DNA from 3 places in the Aeromonas sp. AE23HZ002T15 genome. Region 1 is predicted to be linked to each of the others. Evidence: predicted binding sites of a transcription regulator. Region 1 holds the regulator's gene; each other region holds the start of a gene.

Region 1 (4,012 bases):
ATGCTGAGGTTGGTGGTGTCGATGCGCAGATCGGCGGTGGAGGAGAGCGGCGCCAGCAGATGGGTCTCCTCCCGGATGGCCTCGTCCAGCGACAGCTTGTTGCGAGACAGGGGGTGCAGCCGGCGACTCTCGCCATAACGCTTGAGCAGGGTCGTATTGTCCGCATCGAAGAAGAAGCTGGAAAACTCCACCCGCCCTTCATTGCGAACCTGGGCCAGCAGGTTCTCCAGCCGATCCGGTTCGGTGGGCAGGTTGCGCACGTCTATGCTGACCGCCAACTTGTCGTACTGGCTCTCCACCGAGACGATCAGCTGGGGCAGCAGATTGACCGGCAGGTTGTCTACGCAGTAGTACCCCAGATCTTCCAGCACCCGCAGGGCGACCGTCTTGCCGGAGCCCGAACGACCGCTTACCACTATTAATTGCATCTTGTCCCCTCACGCCAACCTGGCCGTGCCGCTCCGGCATCAGGCCGAGGTCATGATCTGATAGAGTTCTTCGTCACTGGTCGCCTGGCGCAACTGGCGGCAGACGGCCTTGTCACCCAGCTTGGATGCCATCAGGGAAAGGGTCTTGAGATGCTGCTTGCACTCGCTTTCCGGCACCAGCAATGCAAAGAGCAGGTCAACCGGTTGATTGTCGATCGAGTCGAAAGGGATGGGTTCGGAGAAGGTCATCAACACAGCCGTCGGTGCAAAGGCATCGTCGATCCGGCCATGAGGAATGGCAATACCGGCACCGATCCCGGTACTGCCCATTTTTTCCCGCGCCAGCAGGCTTTCAAACAACACCTGACGGGAGGTGCCGAGGCGCTCTGCGGCCAGTTCACTGATGATCTCGAGAGCGCGTTTCTTGCTGGTACAGGGGACCGCACTCTTGGTGCAGTCCCGACTCAGTATGTGTTCAAGTTGCATAGTTATTTTTGATTTAACTTATCTTTATGCTTGATAATCTGTCTGTCCAGCTTATCCAGCAGGGTATCAATCGCAGCATACATGTCGGCATGCTCCGAGTTGGCGAACACCTCGCCTCCGCTGACATGCAGCTTGGCTTCGGCAATCTGGTTCAGTTTTTCGACGCTCAACACCACATGCACGTTGTTGATATGGTCAAAGTGACGCTCGAGTTTGGCAAATTTGTTGTTCACATAATCACGCAGAGCTTCGGTAATCTCGACATGGTGTCCGGTCAGGTTAATTTGCATAACGTCTTCCTTTTGTTTGCCTAAACCAGGCGTTTGCGCTGATTGGATGGCGGGATCAACAAGGATTCACGGTACTTTGCGATCGTGCGTCTCGCCACCATAATACCCTGTTCGGCCAGCAAATCCGCGATCTTGCTATCACTAAGCGGCTTGGCGGGGCTTTCCGCCGTCACCAGCTTCTTGATCAAGGCGCGAATAGCGGTCGATGAGCACTCTCCTCCTCCTTCCGTATTCACGTGACTGGAGAAAAAAAACTTCAGTTCAAAGATGCCGCGAGGCGTATGCATGTACTTCTGGGTCGTCACCCGCGAGATGGTCGACTCGTGCATCTCCACCGCCTCGGCAATGTCGTTGAGCACCATGGGCTTCATGGCCTCTTCCCCATACTCGAAGAAGCCCTGCTGCTGTTCGACGATGCAGCTGGCCACCTTGAGCAGGGTGTCGTTCCGACTCTCCAGGCTCTTGATAAACCACTTGGCCTCCTGCAGGTGGGAGCGGATGAACTGAGTATCCGTGCTGCTGCGCGCATTGCGGGCCATGGCCGCATAGGTCTCGTTGACGCGAATGCGCGGCGCCGAATCCGGGTTGAGCTCCACCACCCACTTGCTGCCTTTCTTGACCACGGAAACATCCGGGATCACGTATTGGGATTCACTCTGTATGACGCCGTTGCCGGGTCTGGGCTCCAACTGCTGGATAAGGTCCAGCACTTCCTTGAGGTCGCTCTCCTTGAGCCGGGTCTTGCGCGCCAGGGTGCGATAGTCACGGTTGCCGAGCAAATCCATGTGCTCGCTGATCACCTCCCTCGCCTCGTTGAGCCAGGGCAGATCGGACGGATACTGGCCCAACTGGATCAGCAGGCACTCCTGCACGGAGCGGGCGGCGATGCCGAGCGGATCGAAATGCTGCACCCGCTTGAGCACGGCTTCGACCTCATCCAGTTCAACTTCTACCTCTTCACTGCTGACTGCAGCCTGAATATCCTCGAGAGATACCGTCAAATACCCGGATTCGTCGATGGCGTCGATGATGGCGAGGGCGATGGCGGCATCCAGATCGCTGAACGGCGTCAGCCGCATCTGCCACAACAGATAATCCTGCAGGTTTTCGGTGGTTTCCCCCTGATAGACGCTCTCCTCCCCATCGTGGATGGGGCCGGCGCTCTGGGCCGTCCCGGCCGAGTAGACCTCGTCCCAGGTCGTATCGACGGGCAACTCGTCCGGCATCTTGTCCTGCGCCATGGCGTCGCTGGAATCCAGCTGACTGGCGTCGGCCACCTCGGTCGGATTGGTTTCCTGCGCCTCGCTCTCCTCTTGCTCCAGCAAGGGGTTGTTATCGAGCGCTTGCTGAATTTCCTGCTGGAGTTCCAGCGTGGAGAGCTGGAGCAGACGAATCGCTTGTTGTAATTGTGGCGTCATGGTCAGGGACTGACCGAGACGCAACTGTAATGTCGGCTTCATCTACGTCGGGATATCCTTATGTTCAGCGAGGCAGTCACCTAACAAAAATGAGGGAATGCCCCCTTACTATAGACTGAATTGATCGCCCAAATAGACGCGCTTGACCTGCTCATCGGCGAGGATGTCCGCCGGGGCCCCCTCGGCAATCATCTTGCCGTGGCTGACGATATAGGCCTTCTCGCACACATCCAGCGTCTCACGAACGTTGTGGTCGGTGATCAAGACCCCCAGGCCCCGTTCCTTCAGGTGCTGGATGATTTTCTTGATATCTATGACAGAAATGGGGTCAACCCCTGCGAAAGGCTCATCCAGCAGAATAAATCTCGGCTCTGCTGCCAGCGCCCGGGCGATCTCGACCCGGCGGCGCTCCCCCCCTGACAGGCTCTGACCCAGGCTGTCACGGATATGGGTGATGTTGAACTCTTCCAGCAATTGCTCGACCTTGTCTTCCCGCTCCTCGCTGCTCAACCCCTTGCGGGTCTGCATGACCCCCATCAGGTTGTCGAAAACCGACAGGCGGCGGAAGATGGAGGCCTCCTGGGGCAGGTAGCCGATGCCGTTGCGCGCCCGGATATGCATGGGCTGCAGGCTGATGTCCTGATCGTCTATGGTGATGAGCCCGGCATCCCGCTGCACCAACCCCACTATCATGTAGAAGGAGGTGGTCTTGCCAGCCCCGTTCGGGCCAAGCAGCCCCACGATCTGGCCGGTGCCCACTTCCAGGCTCACGTCACTGACCACCATGCGACGCTTGTAACTCTTCTGCAAGCCCACTGCTTTTAACACTGCCATGGCTGTTGTTTCCTACTTCTTCTGATCGGCGGGCTTGTCGAAATTCTCGACCTGATCCGGCAGGAACACCGTCTTGACGCGCTGGGTTGGCCCCTTGCTCTCGGCGATCATCTTCTGTTTGACGATGTCGTAGCGAATGAGATCGCCATTGACCTGGCTGTCTTCCTGCTTGAGCTGGCCGTTGCCCGTGATGGTCACCAGGCGGTTCTTCAGCTCGTAGCGGATGCTGTTGCCGTGGGCGTTGACCGGCTTGCCGTTGTCCAGGATCTGGAAGAAGGTGGCCGGGCTGCCGTAGGCGGTCATCACCTCGGCGCCTTTCTCCCCGGAGCGGATCACCACGACCTTGTCGGCCTTAATCTTGATGGTGCCCTGGGTGATGATGACGTCCTCGCTGAAGGTGACGCGGTTGTCCTGCATCTCGGCCACCTGCTTGACCGCGTCCACATAGACCTTCTCGGTGAAGTCGGACTCTTTGGCATTTGCCGCGCCGCACAGCAACAGGGCCGCGAGGGCCAGATTAGCGTTTTTCATTGAAATAAATGGCATGGCCTTTATC
Region 2 (4,012 bases), 650 kb from region 1:
AATTCTCGAACAATTCATCATGGGGATATTGTGTCAGATAGGGTGGCCATTTGGCCACCTGCCTGCCCTCCTGACCCGTCAGAGCCGTGGATGCAGGGATCTGGCGCCCATAAAAAAAGAGGCCATAAGGCCTCTCTTTGGTCTGTCGATGAACAGATATCAAGCACGACCGGCGCGCTTGCGATCCATCTCGGTCAGCAGCTTCTTGCGGATACGGATCGCCTTGGGGGTGATCTCGACCAGCTCGTCGTTGTCGATGAACTCGAGGGCCTGTTCCAGGGTCATGCGGATCGGCGGAGTCAGCACCTGGGCTTCGTCGGTACCGGAGGCACGCATGTTGGTCAGCTGTTTGCCCTTCAGGCAGTTGACGGTCAGGTCGTTGGAGCGGGAGTGGATACCGATCACCTGGCCTTCGTACACCTCGGTCGCGTGACCGATGAACAGACGACCGCGATCTTGCAGGCCGAACAGGGCGAAGGTCAGCGCCTTGCCGGTGGCGTTGGAGATCAGCACGCCGTTCTGGCGCTCACCGATGCTGCCACCCTTGTGCGGACCGTAGTGGTCGAAGGTGTGGTACAGCAGACCGGTACCGGAGGTCATGGTCAGGAACTCGGTCTGGAAGCCGATCAGGCCACGGCTCGGGATCATGAAGTCCAGACGGACACGGCCCTTGCCATCCGGGGTCATGTTGGTCATCTCGCCCTTACGCAGGCCGAGTTGCTCCATCACGGAACCTTGGTGGATCTCTTCCACGTCGACCGTAACGGTTTCGAACGGTTCTTGCAGAACGCCGTCAACGGTGCGCAGGATAACTTCCGGACGGGATACGGCCAGCTCGTAACCTTCGCGACGCATGTTTTCGATCAGGATGGACAGGTGCAGTTCACCACGGCCGGAGACGCGGAACTTGTCCGGATCTTCGGTCTCTTCCACGCGCAGGGCCACGTTGTGGACCAGCTCCTGGTTCAGACGCTCCAGGATGTTGCGGGAGGTCACGAACTTGCCTTCTTTACCGGCGAACGGGGAAGTGTTGACCTGGAAGGTCATGTTCACGGTCGGCTCGTCGACGGAGAGCGGCGGCAGGGCTTCGACGGCGTTGTTGTCACAGACGGTGTCGGAGATCTTCAGCTCACCCAGGCCGGTGATGGCGATGATGTCGCCCGCTTGCGCGTCGGCCACTTCGGTACGGGAAAGACCCAGGTAACCCAGCACCTGACCGACCTTGCCGGTACGGCTCTTGCCGTTGGCACCGACTATGGTGACCTGCTGGTTGGTCTTGACGCGACCACGGGTGATGCGGCCGATACCGATAACACCGACGTAGGAGTTGTAGTCCAGCTGGGAGATCTGCATCTGGAAACCGCCGTCGGCGTCAGCCTTGGGGGCTTCCACGTTGTCGACGATGGCCTGGAACAGGGGTTCCATGTTCTCGGACGGCACGTCCTGATCCATGGTGGCCCAGCCGTTCAGTGCAGAGGCGTAGACAACCTTGAAGTCCAGCTGCTCATCGGTGGCACCCAGGTTGTCAAACAGGTCGAATACCTGATCCATTACCCAGTCAGGACGAGCACCCGGACGGTCGATCTTGTTGATGACCACGATCGGCTTCAGACCCTGGGCGAACGCCTTCTGGGTCACGAAACGGGTTTGCGGCATCGGGCCGTCGACGGCGTCGACCAGCAGCAGCACGGAGTCAACCATGGACAGTACGCGCTCAACCTCACCACCGAAGTCGGCGTGACCCGGGGTATCAACGATGTTGATGCGGTAGTCGTTCCAGCGGATCGCAGTGTTCTTGGCGAGAATGGTGATGCCACGTTCCCGTTCCAGATCATTGGAGTCCATGATCCGTTCCTGACCTTCGCTGGTGCGATCCAGAGTGCCGGATTGCTGCAGCAGCTTATCAACCAGAGTCGTTTTGCCGTGGTCAACGTGCGCAATAATCGCAATATTGCGTAAATTCTCTAACATTCTCGCCTCAAATCACCGGGTAAAATTGGGCGCTAATTGTACTCTCGCCTTTGTGATCTGCCTAGCAGAATTGCAGACCATTCGTGCACAACAGGGGATCAGGATCATAGACCCCGGGTGAAAAGCCTGCTTAGATGGCGTTGGAACGCTGGCGCACCACATTGGTGCACCAAAACGATCCAAGGTTGCACCACTATGAGGCGCAACTCTGCACGAGAGCGGGTGACCCGACAGCCTGAAACGGTGCAAATGCCCTGAAATCAAGCTGTCACAAACTTGGCACGATACTGGCTTATGTGAATGTGACGACGCATTCACCCAAAGAGTTTTAACACCGGAGGTTACTTAGCATGTCAGCCCAGAACGTTTTGGCCCTGATCCAGGAACACGAAGTCAAGTTTGTTGATCTGCGCTTTACCGACACCAAGGGTAAAGAACAGCACGTATCCATTCCTTCCCATCAGGTCGATGAAGACTTCTTCGAAGATGGCAAGATGTTCGATGGTTCCTCCATCGGCGGCTGGAAGGGCATCAATGAGTCTGACATGGTGCTGATGCCGGACCCGGCCTCCGCCAAGCTGGATCCCTTCACCGAAGAGACCACCCTGAACATCGTCTGTGACGTGCTCGAGCCCGCCACCATGCAAGGCTACGACCGCGATCCGCGCTCCATCGCCAAGCGTGCCGAAGATTTCCTGAAGTCCAGCGGCATCGCCGACACCGTGCTGTTCGGGCCGGAGCCGGAATTCTTCATGTTCGACAACATCACCTTCTCCAACACCATGGGCCACAGCTTCGTGAAGATCGAATCCGAAGAAGCGGCCTGGAACTCGGGTACCGACTACGAGCACGGCAACAAGGGTCACCGTCCCTTCGTCAAGGGTGGCTACTTCCCGGTTGCGCCGGTTGACTCCTCCCAGGACATCCGTGCCGCCATGTGTCTGGTGCTGGAAGAGATGGGTCAGGTGGTCGAGGCGCACCACCACGAAGTGGCAACCGCCGGTCAGAACGAGATCGCGACCCGCTTCAACACCCTCACCCTGAAGGCTGACGAAGTGCAGGTGCTGAAGTACGTGATCCACAACGTGGCCCACGCCTACAACAAGACAGTCACCTTCATGCCGAAACCCATGTTCGGTGACAACGGCTCCGGCATGCACTGCCACCAGTCCCTGGCCAAGAACGGCGTCAACCTGTTCGCCGGCGACCTGTACGGCGGTCTGTCCGAGATGGCGCTGCACTACATCGGCGGCATCATCAAGCACGCCAAGGCCATCAACGCCTTCGCCAACCCGACCACCAACTCCTACAAGCGTCTGGTACCGGGCTACGAAGCACCGGTCATGCTGGCCTACTCCGCCCGCAACCGCTCCGCCTCCATCCGCATCCCGGTAGTACCGAGCCCGAAAGCCCGTCGTATCGAGGTTCGCTTCCCGGATCCGGCTGCCAACCCCTACCTGGCCTTCGCCGCCCAGCTGATGGCCGGTCTGGACGGTATCATCAACAAGATCCATCCGGGCGATGCCATGGACAAGAACTTGTATGACCTGCCGCCGGAAGAAGCCGCCGAAGTGCCGACCGTTGCCGGCTCTCTGGATGAAGCCCTGTCCGCCCTGGACGCGGATCGCGAGTTCCTGACCCGCGGTGGCGTGTTCAGCGACGACTTCATCAACTCCTACCTGGAGCTGAAGCAGCAGGACGTGGACCGCGTACGCATGACCCCGCACCCGCTGGAGTTCGAGCTGTACTACTCCGTCTAATTGGGTGTCCTCGCGTCATCATGATGAAAACCCGCCGGCTGGCGGGTTTTTTTATGGCCTATGGACCGCCCCTGAAGGCGCCGCAGACGGGGGAAGCATCTAACTTATCGATCTATGTCAGCACCATATCGCCGACAATCGGTCTGACCGTTTTTTTCTCTGATAGGATTAAGCTGAACCCCGTCAAGGAGAGATGGATGAACAGAGTTCCATGGATACTGAGCCTCTTGCTGATGCTGCCTTGCGCCGCCCAGGCCGCCAGAGTCTACTCCTGGGTCGAT
Region 3 (4,012 bases), 140 kb from region 1:
CTTCGGCCTGCTCGGCATAGAGTTGCCGTCGCTGGTCATCAACACCGGCAACTACTTTGCCAACATGACCTTGCCGCTGGCCCTGCTCTGCACCGGCGCCAGCCTCAACCTCAAGGCTTTGCGCGGCGGCGCCGGCCTGACCGGCTGGGCCACCGCCAACCGACTGTTCTTTATCCCCGTGCTGCTGGTCATGGGGGCCTGGGCACTCGGCTTCAGCACCCAGGCCCTCGGCATCCTGTTCCTCATCAGCTCCACCCCGACGGCGGCCGCCAGCTATGTGATGACCCGCGCCATGGGGGGTGACAGCGTGCTCGCCGCGAACATCATCGCCACCACCACGCTCGGTTCGCTGGTGAGCACCAGCCTGGGGGCGGCGCTGATGAACTATCTGGGCCTGATGGGCTGATGATACGAGACCCGCTGATTGTGGAGAGGCGGGGCTTGACCTTGCCGCTGGCGGCAGCTTTAGGCTGGGATCACATTCACGAGAGGAGAGAGCACATGACCATCGAACTCAATGTATCCGGTATGTCCTGCGGCGGTTGCGCCGCCAGCCTGCAAAAGGCCCTGCTGGCCCAGAGTGCCGTCACCCAGGCCAAAGTCGATTTCGACAGCAGCAAGGCCGTGGTGGAGAGCAGCCTCAGCAAGGCCGAGATCATCGCCCTGATCGAGGCCAAGGGCTTCTCGGTAGAGTGACCTAACACTATATAGGTAAAAAACAGACCAATATTCTGTTTACTTGTTTTTATTGGTGAGAATGATCACTTAAATTCGTTTTAAAAAGCATAAAAATGCTGCAATCAACCCATCAGAAGGATTGCAGCATGACCCTCCCTATCCGCAAGACCCTGCTCGCCGCCGTACTCGGCCTGACCCTTTCCCCCCTGGCCATGGCCCTGCCCAGCGTGCACATACTGGCGACCGGCGGCACCATAGCCGGGGCGGGTCAGTCTGCGACCCAGTCCAACTACGAGGCTGGCAAGGTGGCCATCGAGACCCTGATCGCCGCCGTGCCCGAGATGAAGAACGTGGCCGAGGTGCAGGGGGAGCAGGTGGTCAAGATAGGCTCCCAGGACATGAACGACGAGGTGTGGCTCAAGCTCGCCAAGCGGGTGAACGAGCTGCTGGCCAAGGATGACGTGGACGGCATCGTCATCACCCACGGCACCGACACCATGGAAGAGACCGCCTACTTCCTGAACCTCACCGTCAAGAGCGACAAGCCGGTGGTGCTGGTGGGCGCCATGCGTCCCTCCACCGCCATGAGTGCCGACGGTCCGCTGAACCTCTATAACGCCGTGGTCACCGCCTCGGATCCGAGCTCCAAGGGTCGCGGCGTCATGGTCGCCATGAACGACACCGTGCTGGATGCCCGTGACGTCACCAAGACCAACACCACAGGGGTGCAGACCTTTGCCGCGCCGAACTTCGGCCCGCTCGGCTACATCCACAACGGCAAGATAGACTACCAGCGCAGCCCGGCTCGCCTGCACACCAGCAAGACCCCGTTCGACGTGAGCAAGCTCGACAAGCTGCCTCAGGTCGGCATCGTCTACAACTATGCCAACGCCACCGATCTGCCCGCCAAGGCCATGGTGGACGCCAAGTTTGACGGCATCGTCAGCGCCGGGGTGGGCAATGGCAACCTCTACCACAGCCTGTTCGATACCCTGGCCAAGGCGAGTGAGGACGGTATCCGGGTGGTGCGCTCCGCCCGCGTGCCGACCGGTGCCACCACCCTGGACGCCGAGATCGACGACGACAAATACGGCTTCGTGGCCGCCGGCACCCTGAACCCGCAGAAGGCGCGCATCCTGCTGATGCTCTCCCTGACCCAGAGCAAGGATCCCAAGCAGATCCAGCGCTGGTTCCAGGAGTTCTAACCACACGTTATCGGATGGATCCCGCGGGAGGCTCAGGCCTCCCGTTTTCATTGCTCACGCCTTGGCACACTCATTGCTATGGATAGACCACTGTCCACAATGCTCTGGGAAGGATGAACGATGAAACGGTGGATCCAACATTTCTATCAGCTGAACCGCCTCAACTGGCTCATGGTCTGGCTGCTGCTCTGCTGCAGCATCATACTGCTGTTCCCGGCGGGCCTGATGAAGGGGGCCGTCAGCCAGTGGGCCAACGCCCATGCGGCCTGGCTCGGGGTCGGCATGCTGATCGCCGTCTCCTACTTCTGCAGCCAGGGCTTTTTGATCTTCTGGGAGTGGGCCTGCGACGAGTGGCAGTCTCGCCGCCAGCAGGATCAGCTGGCCCAGATGATCGGCTTCCTCGACTTCAACGAGAAGGCTGTGTTGCGCGAGTTCGTGCTGCAGCGCAAGAGCGTCATAAACCTGCCGATCACCGAGCCCGCCGTCAAAAACCTGATGGATGCAGGCGTGCTCACCTATGCCTACGGCAAGCCGGTGCGGGAGAAGGATGACGAGAACCAGATCCGTGCCCTGATGATAGCGCTGCCGGCACGGCCGCTGCTCACCTACAAGGTGCTGGGGCTGTCTCGCGGCAAGATGAGCGACGAGCAGGTGGAACAGATCATGAACGCCAGACCCAAGTTCGCCCAGAAGAGCTTCCAGCGCTGAGGCGCATTCATCCTGAATAAAAAAAGCCGGACGCTGTCCGGCTTTTTGCTGTCTGGGGATCTTACTCGGTTCTGGCTTTCAGGTAGCCGGCATAGTCCGGCACCTGTACGCTGAACGCGCGCTGCATGTGCGGGCTGTCCATGATGAAGTCTGCGGTCGCCTCATTGGTGGCGACCGGGATGTTCCATACCGCTGCGAGGCGCAGCAGGGCCTTCACATCCGGATCATGGGCCGCGGGGTTGAGGGGATCCCAGAAGAAGATCATCACGTCTATCTTGCCCTCGGCGATGAGGGCGCCGAGCTGCTGATCGCCCCCCATGGGGCCGGAGAACAGACAGGTGATGGGCAGCTGTGCCTGCTTGCCGAGCAGGGTCCCCGTGGTACCGGTGGCATAGAGATGGTGGAGCTTGAGCTCCTCCTTGCGCCTCAGCACCCAGCTCAGCAGGGGGGCCTTCATGTTGTCGTGAGCCACCAGGGCTACCCGTTTGTGGGGCGCCATCTCACGTGCGATCAGTTCCATGGGATCATCCGTAGCAAAATGATGGGAGTAGGGCCGTATCCTAATCGAAAGCGGCGCCCGCTGTCTTGCCGGGCGCCGTAACTGTGATCACTTCGACTCTTCTATCCACTGCCGGTTCTTCTGCTCCAGCACTGAGATGGGCAGCATGCCGAATTCCAGCACCTGGTGGTGGAAGGCCTTGAGGTCAAACTGGCTGCCAAGGGCCTGCTCGGCACTCTCCCGCATCCGGATCAGGGCCAGCTGGCCCGCCTTGTAGGAGGTGGCCTGGCCGGTATAGGCCATGTAGCGCGGCACCTCGGAGCTGATGTCTCCCGCCCCCAGCGCCGAGTTCTCCTGCATGTAGCCGACGGCCCTGTCGTGACTCCAGCCATACCAGTGGATGCCGGTATCCACCACCAGCCGCATGGCCCTGAGCATCTCCTCGTTGAGTCGCCCGAAGTACTGCAACTGGTTGTTGAAGGCAGGCGAGCCTTCGACCTTCACATCCCCCACCCCCGGATCGTAGAGGCCACGACCCTGATAGAGGCCCATGTCGTGGTCCGCCAGGTACTCGGTGTAGAGCGCCCAGCCCTCCGCATAGGCGGTGTAGGAGGCGTTCGCCACGTACTGCGGGAAGTCGGGATCCTTGGCCGCCAGCTCCTGGGCTATGGTGATCTGGAAGTGATGGCCGGGGGCTCCCTCGTGGGCCAGCAGGGTGCTGATGTTCCAGCTCTGCAGGCCATAGGGGTAGTAGGTGTTGAGGAAGAACTGCCCCTTGCGGCCGGTCTGGGGGTTGCCGTCCTGATACCAGGCGACGCCGCCGTAGGGCGCATCCTCGTAGGAAACCGGCACGACATCGTAATCCAGCTTGGGAATGGTGCGCTCGGAATCGAAGAAGTCAGGCAGCACCTGGGCGGCCTTG

What was found. Region 1 encodes sigma-54, which starts transcription at its own class of promoters, with help from an activator protein. Its sites were predicted from a motif close to TGGCACNGTTTTNGCTT; they were not measured.
Region 2: the regulator sigma-54 is predicted to act here: its motif matches at 2,249-2,265, upstream of glnA (glutamate--ammonia ligase).
Region 3: the regulator sigma-54 is predicted to act here: its motif matches at 1,946-1,962, upstream of ACT5M9_RS14595 (superinfection exclusion B family protein).

What each region holds. Positions count from the first base shown of each region.
Region 1 covers NZ_CM201342.1:2,985,687-2,989,698, reverse strand. The annotation lists gene rapZ (RNase adapter RapZ) at 1-428, opposite strand, end outside; gene ptsN (PTS IIA-like nitrogen regulatory protein PtsN) at 468-914, opposite strand; gene hpf (ribosome hibernation promoting factor) at 917-1,204, opposite strand; gene ACT5M9_RS13895 (RNA polymerase factor sigma-54) at 1,225-2,664, opposite strand; gene lptB (LPS export ABC transporter ATP-binding protein) at 2,731-3,456, opposite strand; gene lptA (lipopolysaccharide transport periplasmic protein LptA) at 3,469-3,987, opposite strand; gene lptC (LPS export ABC transporter periplasmic protein LptC) at 3,974-4,012, opposite strand, start outside.
Region 2 covers NZ_CM201342.1:2,338,183-2,342,194, forward strand. The annotation lists gene typA (translational GTPase TypA) at 160-1,971, opposite strand; gene glnA (glutamate--ammonia ligase) at 2,322-3,731, shown strand; gene ACT5M9_RS10885 (DUF4124 domain-containing protein) at 3,929-4,012, shown strand, end outside.
Region 3 covers NZ_CM201342.1:3,120,829-3,124,840, forward strand. The annotation lists gene ACT5M9_RS14580 (AEC family transporter) at 1-406, shown strand, start outside; gene ACT5M9_RS14585 (heavy-metal-associated domain-containing protein) at 502-696, shown strand; gene ansB (L-asparaginase 2) at 825-1,883, shown strand; gene ACT5M9_RS14595 (superinfection exclusion B family protein) at 2,004-2,591, shown strand; gene ACT5M9_RS14600 (methylglyoxal synthase) at 2,653-3,111, opposite strand; gene ACT5M9_RS14605 (DUF885 domain-containing protein) at 3,199-4,012, opposite strand, start outside.